Regions from separate parts of the Bacillus sp. OTU2372 genome, predicted to be linked through region 1. Evidence: riboswitches for the same ligand, from Rfam matches in the RefSeq annotation. Region 1 holds a riboswitch; each other region holds the start of a gene.

Region 1 (4,803 bases):
TAATCATAGTATTGCGAGATGTTTCTAACATCACCTTTTTTAGCTTCTAGAAACATCTTGTCGAACAACTCTTTTGTATTTGAATTGCTATTGGATACTGACCGAGCTAAAGTAGGCAATGCCCCAATCTTTGCCAGGTTTTTAGCAAGGCGTATTCTGTTTTTTAGACGCCAGTCACTTACCTCAGGCATTCCACTAATAATGATTCCACCTAGAGCACGCCCTTTTGATGTTGATAACAAAAATTCCAATAGGATGGATGCCCCTGCTGAATATCCACATAAAAAGGCCTGCTTAATTTCTAAATGGTCCATTAGTTTTTTTATATCCTCAACGATTAGTGGATAAGTAACAGGTTTTCTTGAAAAAGGACTCCTTCCATGTCCTCGTATATCAAAGGTGATAACCTGAAAATAACGAGATAGTTCTTCTAACTGGTATATGAAATTTATTGAAGTTAGAACGGGCGGATGAATAAATATGATTGGAATCCCTTTACCTTTAACAGTGTAGTAAAGGGTACTCTCATCAACTTCGAGGACTGGCATGATATCACCTCAAATTAATAATACCTTGATTTGCTTTCATTTATTATTTGGTTCATTTTGTTGAATCATACAAAAAAGGCGTTTGGTCTCCCTAGCTTTTTTAGAACTTTAAAATTGTGTCATCATTTTTAATAGGTATAATAATATTCTTATTAAAAAAAGCCAGACAAGATCGATCCTCGGAGGTAAACAACATGGATTATAAAATAAGGGAATTAAAAAAGCACTTGATATATTCTATTTGTTAGACTAGTATAATTATTATCTCTTAAAATTACATATGATTTTGTTAACAATTAGTTAAGATGCCTTAGGGCTTAATAGGGAATCTGGTGCAATACCAGAACTGTCCCCGCAACTGTGAGTGTGGACGAAATAGACAAACCACTGAGACGTATTTACGGACGATACGGGAAGGGTCTAAAGTAGGAAGATACACAAGTCAGGAGACCTGTCTTAGCTTTTAAAGTTTCGATTTCTTCGGGGGTTGAGAAGATGGAACGTCTGGACAAAAAGGATTGTTTATTAACTTTCTTTGTGCTGACGTTTTATCCGTTCAACTAATGTTGAACGGATTTTTTCGTTTTGATGATTCTAAATCATTTTTAATTCTCATAGTTTAGCTTTAGAAGAAACAAGCCTTTTTAACAATTGAATACATTAGGATAGGTGCGCATTAAAAATATGTGCATAATTTGGGAAGTACGGTTTAAATCCGTCACGGTACCCGCCACTGTATGGGGAGTTCATTGCAAATGTCACTGAAGGAATTCGGGAAGACGCAATGGAATGATGAACCTAAGTCAGGAGACCTGCCTATACCTAAAAAGCTTCAATCAACCTACGGGAACATAGGTAGAAGTGCTGAACATATATCGCTATTTTTTGTGTGTATATATTCTGCACCCCTATGTCCATAGGGGTGCTTTTTTTACGTAAAAAACGAAAAGGAGAGTGTGACATGACTACTTGGAATTTACAAGGGACGAAACACCATGTTTTCATTTGCAACGGCAGCAGCTGTATGAGAAAGGGTGGGGAGGAAGCGACACAAGCGATTCGGAACGAAATCACCAATTTAAACTTAGATTCACTCATACATACAACAAGAACAAGATGCAATGGGAGATGTAAGGATGCACCCGTTGCCATCGTCTATCCGTCAGGGACTTGGTATAAAAACGTAACCCCGGAAGTGGGAACTACAATTGTAAAGCGTCATCTGGCGGAAGGTCATTGCCTTCAGGAGCATGCGATCTATCAATATTCCGAAGCAGGATTCATACAGCCAGAAGGCTCGGAATGCATCGAAGGAGTACAAAAAGCGGTTAAAGAAAAGATGTAACAGCGGATAGTAGCTGGATTCAAGTTTGAAATTTTGGAAGGTGGCGTAATAGTGTGAAAGGAAAATTATTGGTGATTGGTTTTGGCCCTGGTGATGAAAAACATATTACCGGACGGGCAAAAGAAGCCATCCAAGAAAGTGATATCATCATCGGCTACAAAACCTATGTTGATTTAATCAAGGGATTAATAACTGGAAAGCAAATCATCAGCACAGGAATGACAGAAGAAGTAAGCCGTGCCCAGGAGGCTGTGAAACAGGCTGAGCTCGGTTACACGGTAGCGGTCATTTCGAGCGGTGATGCCGGTGTATATGGAATGGCAGGACTGGTTTACGAAGTGCTAATCGAAAAAGGCTGGAAAAAAGACTCAGGTGTAGAAGTGGAGGTGGTCCCTGGCATTTCCGCCATCAACTCCTGTGCTGCTTTATTAGGCGCGCCGGTCATGCATGATGCATGTACGATCAGCTTAAGTGACCATTTGACACCTTGGAGCTTGATCGAAAAACGAATCGAAGCGGCCGCTCAAGCTGATTTTGTGATTGCCTTATACAATCCAAAAAGCGGGAGAAGGACAAGGCAGATTATGGAAGCACAAAAAATTCTACTTAAATATCGCTCGCCAGACACCCCTGTAGGATTGGTAAAGAGTGCTTTCCGTGATAGTCAAAAAATCGTCTTAACCAATTTACAAGAGATGCTCGAACATGAAATTGGCATGTTAACCACCGTTTTAATTGGCAACTCATCCACTTTTTTTTACGACGGCTTGATCATCACTCCGCGCGGTTATCAGCGGAAGTATACATTAAATCAGGCAATTCAGCCGTTGAAACCGCATCAGCGTCTGCAAAAGGCAGCCGAACCATGGGCACTGGAGCAAACGGAAGATGTAACGCAGGTAAACAAGAAACAAGTCACCCCAACCTCAGTGAATGTGTCGCCAAGAGAGCTGGCTGAGGAAGCCTTGCAATTGATCCTTGGTGAGAACGATGGACCATCCCAAGGTTTAATGGTGAAGCAAGACTTTCAATCTATTTTTGAGGTAGCGGTCAGCCCTGGTGTCGCCAATAAAAAATTTACCGCGACTCAGATGGTCATTCTTTCCGAAATTGTCGGAGATGAAGGTGTCATGGAATACACACAAGACCATTATATGAAGCTGCAAATTTTAACCTCTAAGCCTAATGAGATTGTTGAAAAACTAACGGCGGCCAACTTTTTGATTGCTCCTGTTGGCGACGTATTAACTGTAAAAGCCTGTGATTTTTGTGACGGAGAAAAAAAGGATTCCATCCCTTATGCCGATGAGCTGCAGAAAAGGTTAGGCGGCATGGAACTCCCCAAAGAATTGAAACTGGGTGTGAATGGCTGCGGCATGGCTTGTTATGGAGCCGTAAAAGAGGATATTGGCATTGTCTACCGCAAGGGAGCGTTTGATTTATTTTTAGGAGCCAAGACAGCTGGAAGAACGGCACATCCTGGCCAAATCGTAGCGGAAGGAATCTCACCGGACCAAATTGTCGGAGTCATAGAGGGGATTGTTCAAGAGTACAAACAAAAGGCCTATCCAAATGAACGTTTCTATAAATTTTTTAAACGGGTAAAAGAGGTTCAAGGTTTTGTGTACCAAGATATCACACCAAACCTTAAAATCGAAGCGGCTGTTTGTGGGGAGTAAAGGGGAAGTCTAGCGGTCAATTAGCAGGATAGGCATTTACAAACAAAGGGGAGGAAATATTTTGAAAGCAATTTTATTTGTGGGGCATGGGAGCAGAGATCAAGAGGGAAATCAGCAGGTTCGCGAGTTCATCGGTGAGATGAGAAAGACATGGGACGATTCTTTCCTAGTTGAGACGTGCTTTTTAGAATTTGAACGACCAACCGTTAATCAAGGAATCGATCTGTGTGTGGAGAAAGGGGCCGACCATATTGTCGTGATTCCAATCATGCTCTTACAGGCAGGACACTCCAAAATTCATATTCCAGCGGCTATTGATGAGGCAAAGAATAAATATCCACTTGTTCAATTTACTTATGGCCGGCCAATTGGCGTTCATGAGGAAACATTTGAAATTCTAAAAACGAGATTAATGGAAATTGGCGAGAATTGGGAGGCACCTGAAGACGATACGGCTGTCCTTTTGTTAGGACGGGGCGGAAGCGATCCCGATGCGAATAGTGATTTATATAAAATTGCTAGATTACTATGGGAAAAAACAAACTATAATATCGTCGAACCTGCTTTTATGGGGGTGACCAATCCCCTTGTGAACGAAGGGATTGAGCGCTGTATTAACCTTGGAGCAAAAAAAGTGGTAATCCTGCCTTACTTTCTATTCACCGGCATACTGATTAAACGGTTAGAAGAAATGATGGTTCCTATTCAAAATCAATATTCCGCGGTTGAATTTCAATTGGCTGACTATTTTGGTTATCATCCCAAATTACAGACGATTTTAATCGATCGGGTGGAAGAAGCCCTCGGTGATGAGGTGAAGATGAACTGCGATACCTGCCAATACCGTCTCAATGTGATGGAACATATCGATCATCACCACCACCATGATCATGACCACGATCATCATCACGGCCATGACCATCACCATCATGACCACGACCATCACCATGATCACGAACATGCAGTGCAAAAGGCAGGAGATTAGGATGATTTTCGTATTAGCCGGTACAAGTGATGCACGAGCCCTTGCTTTAGAAATAAAAAAGAAGGGCTTCGATCTCCTGGCCTCCGTTGTCACAGAAAATGCAGCGGTTGAATTAAGGGAGTCAGGGATACCTGTCCAAGTAGGAAGATTAACCGATGAAGACATGGTGGGGTTGATTGACACAAAAGGGATTCTAGCGGTGGTCGATGCCAGTCATCCTTTTGCAGAAGAAGCTTCGAAAAACGC
Region 2 (4,803 bases), on a different contig from region 1:
ACTTCTATTTTAGGAAAGCAGTTTACAGTAGACGTCATGCCGGAAACAGTTAAAGCGACCAGCTTAAATAACATTAAAAGTGGGACAAAGATTAATTTGGAACGTGCAATGGCTGCAGGCGGCAGATTTGGCGGGCATTTTGTCTCCGGACATGCTGATGGAACCGGGGTTATTAAAAGAAAACAAGCCTTAGAAAATGCAGTTTATTACGAAATAGAGGCAGATCCTGAAGTTTTAAGATTTGTTATTGCTAGAGGCTCTGTTGCGGTCGACGGGACAAGTTTAACTGTATTTGATGTTTCGGAAAGTAGTTTTACACTCTCACTTATCCCTCATACCCTGTCAGAAACAGTTATAGGTCTAAAGGGTCCAGGCGATATCGTCAATCTGGAATGCGATATGATTGGCAAATATATCAGCCATTTTATAAAAAATACTGGCAATGATACGCCTCAAAAGAAAAAATCGGGAATCAGCCAAAGTTTTTTAGAAGAAAACGGCTTTTATTAAGCATTAAAATGATGAAAAAGGAGTGATCACATGTTTGATTCAATTGAGGAAGCCCTTTCCGATTTAAAAGCTGGCAAGGTTATTATAGCTTGTGATGATGAAGACAGGGAGAATGAAGGGGATTTTATCGCCTTAGCGGAAAAAACAACACCTGAGGTCATTAACTTGATGGTTACTCATGGGAGAGGACTAGTTTGTGTTCCGATCGTGGAAGAATTAGCTGAGAAACTAGACTTAACGCCAATGGTCGCTCACAACACAGATTATCATGGGACGGCTTTTACAGTAAGTATTGACCATAAGTTTTCGACGACAGGAATCTCTGCTTATGAACGGTCTGCAACTGTATTAAGTTTACTGGATCCAGAAGCAAAACCGGAAGATTTTAAACGGCCGGGGCATATGTTCCCGCTTATCGCGAAAAAAGGCGGCGTTTTGCAGAGAAACGGGCACACAGAAGCTGCAGTAGATCTTGCGAAATTATGCGGTGCTAAACCGGCCGGGGTTATTTGTGAAATTATGAATGAAGATGGCACCATGGCCCGTGTACCACAGCTTAGAGAAATAGCTGATCATTTGAACATAAAAATGATTACCATCAAAGCATTGATTGAGTATATAAGCAAAAAAGAAAGTCCTTTAAAAACCAAGGCTGATTAAAAAATTATATTGGAGGAATCATCATGTCGAATATTTTCGAAGGTAATTTAGTAGGTAGTGGGTTAAAAGTAGGGATTGTTGTAGGAAGATTTAATGAATTTATTACAGGTAAATTATTAGACGGTGCAAAAGATGCCTTAAAACGTCATGGTGTAAGCGAATCTGACGTGGATATTGCCTGGGTCCCAGGTGCGTTTGAACTGCCGCTAATTGCCCAAAAAATGGCATTCAGTAAAAAATATGATGCTGTAATTACACTAGGAACAGTTATCCGCGGTGCAACACCACACTTTGATTATGTATGTAACGAAGCGGCTAAAGGGATTAATGCCACTGCATTAGCGAGTGGAATTCCAGTCATTTTCGGAGTTCTTACAACAGATTCAATCGAGCAGGCGATTGAGCGTGCTGGAACAAAGGCAGGTAATAAGGGCTGGGATTCAGCAACGTCTGCGATTGAAATGGCGAACTTGATCCGAAATATCGAACAATAAAATGTTTAGCTTTAGCAACAGAGTAAAAACAGGCAAATCTAACGCCTGTTTTTATTCTGAATTATCATTGTTTTTCATATAAGGTATATACAAACCAAACCAATTATCTATATAATGGTCATATCATAAAAAAATAGCACGGTAAACAGGTGCTTAAGTCTTTACTAGACTCTAAGCTTAATAGGGAAGTTGGTTGAATGCCAACGCGGTCCCGCCACTGTATATGGGAGTAACCTATAGATGCCACTGTCGAAAGATGGGAAGGCATAGGAAGCAATGACCATGAGCCAGGAAACCTGCCTGTTTTGAACACCAAAAGTCTACGCGGATAGGAGAGTGTTAAGAATAGGAACGTCTTTATTTGTTTCCGCTTAACGTACATACACTCCTCCTCCTTAATAGGGGGATTTTTTTATGTCTATTTTTATAATGAAAGGAATGCAAGTAGAATGCTAAATAGAAAGAATCTTTGGATGTCTATGCTGTTAGTTTTGATGGTACTGACATACGGCTTGCAAACACCAGTATTGGCAGCAGAGGCAAAACAAGGTACTGTTACAGTCCTTGGACTAGACTCCACACCGGTAGTTCCAGAAAAGACACTCCAATTGGCTGAGAAAGAAACGGCTACCGAAGCATTGATCGATGCGGTTGGTAAAGATAATCTCGAATATACGGATACCAGTTACGGGCCAATGCTCACAGGTATTAATGGAGTAAAAGCGGGGGAAAACCAATTTTGGGCGTTCTTTATTAATGGAATCTCAGCACAAATGGGACCCGATTCTTATGTCCTTCAAAATGGTGACAAAATAACATACCGACTAACCGATTTTACGAAACCACCACTATCCACTGTTTCACTGAAAGTTGTTGATGATAAAAAGAATACAGTTGCTGAACTTTCATCCATTGAAGTAATCGGAAGTCCAAATGCCTTTCAGCTTTTACAAACAGCCTTGGGTTCTGATCAGGTTGGGTTTGAAGAAACAAACTATGGAAAGATGATTACCTCTCTTAAAGGAATTAAAGCGGAAGGATCTAACTACTGGGCATTTTATGTGGATGGGAAAATGGCAACACTTGGTGCAGAGGGCTATCAGCTGCAAAATGGTAACCAGTTAAGTTTTCAACTTGAATCCTTTGAACCAGCACCAGGAGATGGAGGTAATGGTGAGACAACACCAACAACACCGTCAACTCCAACAACACCAACTACTGGAACAGTTACAGCTCAAGATTTGCAAACAGCTGTGAACACTTCAAGTGCTTACGTACTAAAAAACGAAGTTGGTGAATGGCAGGTAATTGCCTTGAAACAAGCAGGAAAAGAAATTCCTAAAAACTACCTTTCTGATGTAAAAGCCATTGTAAAAGAAAAACAAGGAAAGTTTTCAAGAATTACAGATACAGAACGATATGCTTTAGGGATTTTAGCTGCAGGCGGCAATCCGACAAATGTAGAAGGTTATAATTTAATAGAAGCAATTTATAATGGAAATGTGACAAAACAAGGTTTAAATGGGGTTGCATATGCCCTAGTAGCTCTAGACAGTGCCAATTTCACAATACCATCTACGGCCCAATGGACAAAAGCCAAACTCATCAGTTATTTGACAGAACGACAAAACAGTGATGGCGGCTGGGCATGGGACGAAAGCACTACAAGTGATATTGATACGACAGCAATGATTTTAACCGCACTTGCGCCATTTAAGGATCAAGTCGGTGTAAAGGAAAAGGTTAAGGCAGCCGTCGAGTATCTATCTACTCAGTACAAGGCTTCCAAAATCGATAATAGCTCAACTGCAGCCCAAGTGATGATCGCATTATCAGCTCTTGGAATCGATGCAAACAGCGGAGATTTTTCAAAAGACAATAGCGGTCTTGTTCAATATCTGCTTTCTTTCCAAAATAAAGATGGCGGTTTTGACTGGCAAGGCGGAGATGAGAGTGATCCATTTACTACGTCTCAAGGGATTCAAGCATTAGTTGCCTACCAGATGTTTACTTTAAGTAAAGGTTCTTTATATCATTTTACTCTAACAGCGGATACTCCTGCTGCAGAAACACCTGCTACAGAAACACCTGTTGTCAGCACTACTAAAACAACACAACCGGCAACAGCTGTAGTGGAGACAAAGACAAATACACAGACAGGGCATGCACTTCCAAATACAGCCACAAACATGTATAACCTTTTGGCTCTTGGACTCTTGCTTTTAATTTCAGGTAGTTACATTTATATGAGACAAAGAAAACATAACGCTTAAAAACTAATCCCCTCTTGGCTTCCAAGAGGGGATTGATTGGAGGAAGGACATGAATATACTTTTTAAGATTACATCCCTTTTATCTATTTTATTCATTATTGTAAGCTTAGCTGGATGTGGTTCAAATGAAGCCGATCAGAAAGAAACAAAAAAAGAAACAAAAACAACTGAGGTAACGGCTAAAACAGAAAATAATTCAGAGCAAGAAACAAAACAACAATCTTCCGCAGCTCAAACGAATACTACAGCTGCTTCAACAGAAACAAAGCAGCCACAACCGGCGGCTGAGAAAACAGAGACCGGACAAAGTTCACAAGCTGCCGAGCAAAGTACCTCTACTACAAGTAAGACAGAAACAAGTACGCCTTCAACAACTAATAAAAGTACAGGAACGGCAGCCAACAAAACAACAGGCACGACATCGACAAAAACTACAGGTTCTACTTCGACCAAAACGACAAGTACGACAACGAGTAAAACGACTAGCACGACACCTGACACAACAACTTCAGCTCCAGCTCCAACTCCGGTTCCTAAGCCGGCAGCCACCGCACCTAAGCCAGTCGCAGCGGTGACATTTTCTATAGTAGGGCCAAAAGATCGCGGGACCATTCTTGGAGCTTCTAAGGTAAACATACAAGATGGGTATACTATTTTTGATGTGGTGAAATCAGCAGCCAAAGCGAAAGGAATCATAGTAGATTCATCAGGAAGCGGTGCATCCACCTATATCGAAGGAATTGACAACATCTATGAATTTGATTATGGTGCTAAAAGCGGCTGGATGTTTAAGTATAATGGTGCTAATATTACCAAGAGTGTCGGGGTCATAAAAGTTAAAGCTGGTGATCGTATTGAATGCTACT
Region 3 (4,803 bases), on a different contig from region 1:
CTCACTTGAAACATATTTTGAAATCGCAAGAGGAACAAAGGATGCTGTAGCAGCAGAAATGACAAAATGGTTTAACACCAACTATCACTATATTGTTCCGGAACTGGACCAAACTGTTCCGACTCTTGTTGAAAACCGCCCGCTTCAATTTTATAAAGAGGCAAAGCAAAAACTTGGTATTAAAGGAAAGCCAGTAATAATAGGTCCGGTTACATTTGTTAAATTATCAAAAGGGTACACTAATTTAAAGACAGTCATTCATCAATTCATTCCATTATATGCTGAAATTTTGCGTGAGCTGCAAGCAGAGGGAGTTGATTGGGTACAAGTCGATGAACCTATTTTAACGACATCGCTCTCAAGGGAAGAGGTAGAACTATTTGCTGACGTCTACCAGCAATTGCATGAAGCTGCACCTAACGTAAACATCTTGCTGCAAACCTATTTTGATAGCATCGATTATTACGAAAAGATAATTTCACTACCTGTTCAGGGAATAGGGTTGGAATTTATCCATGATCGCGGTGAGAATTTGGCTTCCTTGAAGAAGTTTGGATTCCCGGAAGATAAGGTGCTTGCAGCGGGGATTCTCGATGGGCGTAATATCTGGCGCACCAATCTTGATGAGAAGTTATCATTACTCTCGGAGATCGCGGAGATCGTTCCAAAGGATCGCCTCATTGTACAGCCATCATCAAGCTTATTACATGTTCCTGTTACAGTGAAGAGTGAAGATACACTTGAAGAGGTGCTAAAAAATGCCCTTTCCTTTGCGGATGAAAAATTACATGAAGTGGTTGTTCTGACAAAAGGGCTTCGTCTAGGGAAAGATTCCATTCAAGAAGAAATCGTTTCAAGTACAAAAGCGATTAAGGCATTAAATGAATCAACTTTCCGAAACAATCAACAAGTACAAAACGACATTCAAAACTTGGCTTCGGTTCGTGCTGAACGTGAAGTACCATTTAACATTCGACAAGCCATCCAGGAAACCACATTCCAATTACCGCTTTTGCCGACAACAACCATTGGGAGCTTCCCGCAAACACAGGAGGTCCGGAAGCAGCGTCAACTGTGGCGTAAAGGTGAGTTAACCGATGCGGAATATGAGAAATATATCAATGCAGAAATTAAAAAATGGATTGAGATTCAAGAAAAGCTTGGGCTAGATGTGTTTGTTCATGGAGAATTTGAGCGAACCGATATGGTTGAATACTTTGGTGAAAAATTAGCCGGGTTTCAATTTACCAAATACGGATGGGTGCAGTCTTATGGATCCCGTTGTGTTAAGCCGCCGCTAATTTATGGAGACGTATCCTATCAAGACCCAATGACCGTTAAGGAAACTGTCTATGCTCAGTCGTTAACTGAAAAGCCTGTAAAAGGGATGTTGACAGGTCCAATTACAATTCTAAACTGGTCGTTTGTCCGCGATGATATTCCGCGCTTTGAGGTGGCAAATCAAATTGCCCTTGCACTTCGAAAAGAAGTAGAATTGCTAGAGGAAAATGGAATTAGCATGATTCAAGTGGATGAACCAGCTCTCCGTGAAGGGCTGCCATTAAAGCGTGAAAACTGGGACAGCTATTTGAATGCAGCGGTTTATGCCTTTAAACTTTCAACCACATCCGTGCGAAATGAGACCCAAATTCATACCCATATGTGTTATGCGAATTTTGAGGATATCATCGAAGCGATTAACGCTCTTGATGCGGATGTCATTTCAATTGAGACATCCAGAAGTCATGGTGAATTACTTTCCGCGTTTGAAGAGAATACCTATGATAAAGGTGTTGGTCTGGGAGTTTACGATATTCATAGTCCTCGAGTACCTGCACTTGAAGAAATAACGAAAAACATCGAGCGTGCGCTCCAAGTCCTTGAACCAAAGGTGTTCTGGATTAATCCTGACTGCGGCTTGAAAACCCGCGGGCTAGAGGAGACAGTTGCTGCATTGGAAGTAATGGTTGAGGCTGCGGAGCAAGTTAGAGAGAAACTAGTGGTGAAAAAATAAAATACTTGTAAAAGTGTAAGTAGTATACTATATTAGTTGATATACAATATTTAGTGTTTGTTTTTAAATATAGACACTAAATATAGATAATAACCAATGAAAATGGTGTCTATATATAGACTTAATAGGGAATCTGGTGTAAATCCAGTACTGTACCCGCAACTGTAATTGCTGACGAAATAATCGCATCCACTGTCTTTGGACGGGAAGGGATTAGAGTAGGGTGGAAGCATAAGTCAGGAGACCTGCCATTTTTATAGCGTGTTATCTTCTTCGGGAAATGGGAAGATAGAACGAGGGGTATTCTGACTAATACAGTGATGTTGCTGTTTTACTAGATCAATCCACGTTTTATTAAACCCATCTTCTCTGAAGATGGGTTTTTTACTGTTGTTAGAACAAGTAATAATGACTGAGCGGTTGGCCGAAAGGCGGTATTGGGGCACAAAGGAAGATAATTGTTACCGAGGGACGTATAAAAAGTTCTAATCGGTCACAAAAGCAGATAAATGTGCCCGTACACTAGTGAAAAGAGTACCAATGGTCATAAAAAAAGATAATTACGACCGAACTCTTCAATATCGGCGAGCGACGGTCACAAAAAAGGGGTAATCATATGAATGTTAAAAATCATCCTGAAATGGATACTGTTTTAGAAGCCATCAAAAGGGCAAATGAAAAATACAAACTAGATACAACACAGCTAGTCCAAAAGATAGCCGAACTAGAGGAATCTTCACGATACGAACAATCATTGCTTTATTCCTTAAATCAAATCTCCATGGAAGATCCCAACTGGACCTTTCTTGCGGCAAACCTATTTTTAAATGATTTATATCATAAAGCAGCCAAACATAGAGGATATGACCAAACAGAAAAATACGGTGATTTTTACAGACTACTTACCTATCTTTCGAAAATAGGAATCTACTCACAAGATCTATTAAATGATTATACCAAGGAAGAAATTGAAACCTTGGGAATGGAAATAGATCCAAACAAGGATGATTTGTTTAATTACATAGGATTATTTTTATTAGCAGACCGATACCTTGCAAAGGATTATGAAGGTAAAACTTACGAATTACCTCAAGAACGATTCATGATCATCGCCATGACTTTAATGAAAAACGAACCAAGGGATAAGAGGATCTCGTATGTAAAAGAAGCATACTGGGCATTAAGCAATTTGTATATGACAGTTGCCACCCCGACCCTCTCGAATGCCGGGAAAAGCTTTGGACAGCTTTCCTCCTGTTTTATTGATACGGTGGACGATTCGTTAGACGGAATTTATTTGAATAATTGGGATATTGCCCGTCTGAGTAAAGATGGCGGCGGTATTGGCATTTATCTTGGAAAAGTCCGTGCCTTAGGGTCCGATATCAAAAAATTCAAAGGTAATTCATCCGGGGTCGTCCCGTGGATCAGGCTGATCAATGATACGGCTGTGAGTGTGGATCAGCTAGGACAAAGACAAGGAGCCATCGCCGTTTACTTAGATGTTTTCCATAAAGACATGATGAGTGGCTTTTTGGATTTAAAAACAAACAATGGAGACGAGAGAAGAAAAGCACATGATATTTTCACGGGTGTTTCCATCCCTGATTTATTTATGAAGAAACTGGAAGAAGTCGATGAAAACGGCCGAAGCAATGGAGAATGGCATACCTTTTGTCCGCATCAAGTCAAACAAATTATGGGGTGGAAGGATGAAGATGGAACGCCACTTGGTTTAGAAGATTTTTATGACGAAGTGGATGACAAGTTCTTTACCGAAAAATACGAAGAAGCAGTAAGACATCCATTACTCCCAAGGAAAACGTATCGAGCAATGGATATTATGGCGCGAATTATGATTTCTCAATTAGAAACAGGGACGCCATATATGTTTTATCGAGATGAAGTCAACCGGCAAAATCCTAACAAACATATAGCAGGAATTGGACGTACGTCCATTTTTTGCAGCAATTTGTGTACGGAGATTGCTCAAAATATGTCTGCTACAACCATTGTCAAGGAATATAAGGATGAAGATGGAAATATCGTGATTGTTCGCAAACCTGGGGATTTTGTAGTTTGTAATTTATCTTCTATTAATCTGCCTAAATCAGTGGATGTTTTAGAACGGTTAATTCCCATTCAGGTAAGAATGTTAGATAACGTCATTGATCTTAATACCATTTCAGTAGGACAAGCAGAAGCGACCAATAAAAAATATCGTGCCATTGGTTTGGGTACATTTGGCTGGCACCATCTCCTTGCATTAGAGGGGATCTTCTGGGAATCAGATGAGTCCGTTTCATTTGCTGACCGACTTTATGAGGAGATTGCCTACTATACCATTCGTGCCTCAATGTTGTTAGCAAAGGAAAAAGGCTTTTATAGTAAGTTCGCTGGGTCGGAATGGCAAACGGGTCGTTATTTTGAGCGAAAAGGTTATAAAAGTGTACGTTGGAATCAGCTAAAAGAGGATGTTTCCAAATTCGGAGTAAGAAATGGGTGGATGATGGCCATTGCTCCTAATTCATCCACGGCAAAAATCGGCGGATCAACAGATGGAATTGATCCATTGTATGCAGTAGAATACGCGGAAGAAAAGAAGAATTTCAAATTTAAAGTCACCGCACCCGATTTAGATCATAACACTTATAACTATTATCGCCGGTCGAGACATGTCTTGGATCAGACATGGAGTATTCGACAAAATGCTGCCCGTCAGAGGCACATTGATCAATCGATTAGCTTTAATCTTTATGTTCGTCATGACATTAAAGCGAAGGAATTAT

The links. A riboswitch is a leader RNA that binds a small molecule or an ion and turns the genes downstream of it on or off. The one in region 1 is predicted to bind cobalamin.
Region 2: linked by a shared signal. The riboswitch ahead of AAHB15_RS10350 (DUF4430 domain-containing protein) and the one ahead of AAHB15_RS23185 ((2Fe-2S) ferredoxin domain-containing protein) in region 1 are both predicted to bind cobalamin.
Region 3: linked by a shared signal. The riboswitch ahead of AAHB15_RS24855 (ribonucleoside-diphosphate reductase subunit alpha) and the one ahead of AAHB15_RS23185 ((2Fe-2S) ferredoxin domain-containing protein) in region 1 are both predicted to bind cobalamin.

Annotation. Positions count from the first base shown of each region.
Region 1 is NZ_JASATK010000020.1:34,942-39,744, forward strand. It holds gene AAHB15_RS23180 (alpha/beta fold hydrolase) at 1-548, opposite strand, end outside; cobalamin riboswitch at 835-1,021, shown strand; cobalamin riboswitch at 1,199-1,382, shown strand; gene AAHB15_RS23185 ((2Fe-2S) ferredoxin domain-containing protein) at 1,510-1,893, shown strand; gene cobJ (precorrin-3B C(17)-methyltransferase) at 1,947-3,572, shown strand; gene AAHB15_RS23195 (sirohydrochlorin chelatase) at 3,634-4,557, shown strand; gene cobK (precorrin-6A reductase) at 4,559-4,803, shown strand, end outside.
Region 2 is NZ_JASATK010000004.1:187,988-192,790, reverse strand. It holds gene ribE (riboflavin synthase) at 1-510, shown strand, start outside; partial or broken gene ribB (3,4-dihydroxy-2-butanone-4-phosphate synthase) at 541-1,167, shown strand; gene ribH (6,7-dimethyl-8-ribityllumazine synthase) at 1,194-1,664, shown strand; cobalamin riboswitch at 1,795-1,982, shown strand; gene AAHB15_RS10350 (DUF4430 domain-containing protein) at 2,114-3,937, shown strand; gene AAHB15_RS10345 (DUF4430 domain-containing protein) at 3,987-4,803, shown strand, end outside.
Region 3 is NZ_JASATK010000024.1:35,868-40,670, reverse strand. It holds gene metE (5-methyltetrahydropteroyltriglutamate--homocysteine S-methyltransferase) at 1-2,014, shown strand, start outside; cobalamin riboswitch at 2,101-2,281, shown strand; gene AAHB15_RS24855 (ribonucleoside-diphosphate reductase subunit alpha) at 2,631-4,803, shown strand, end outside.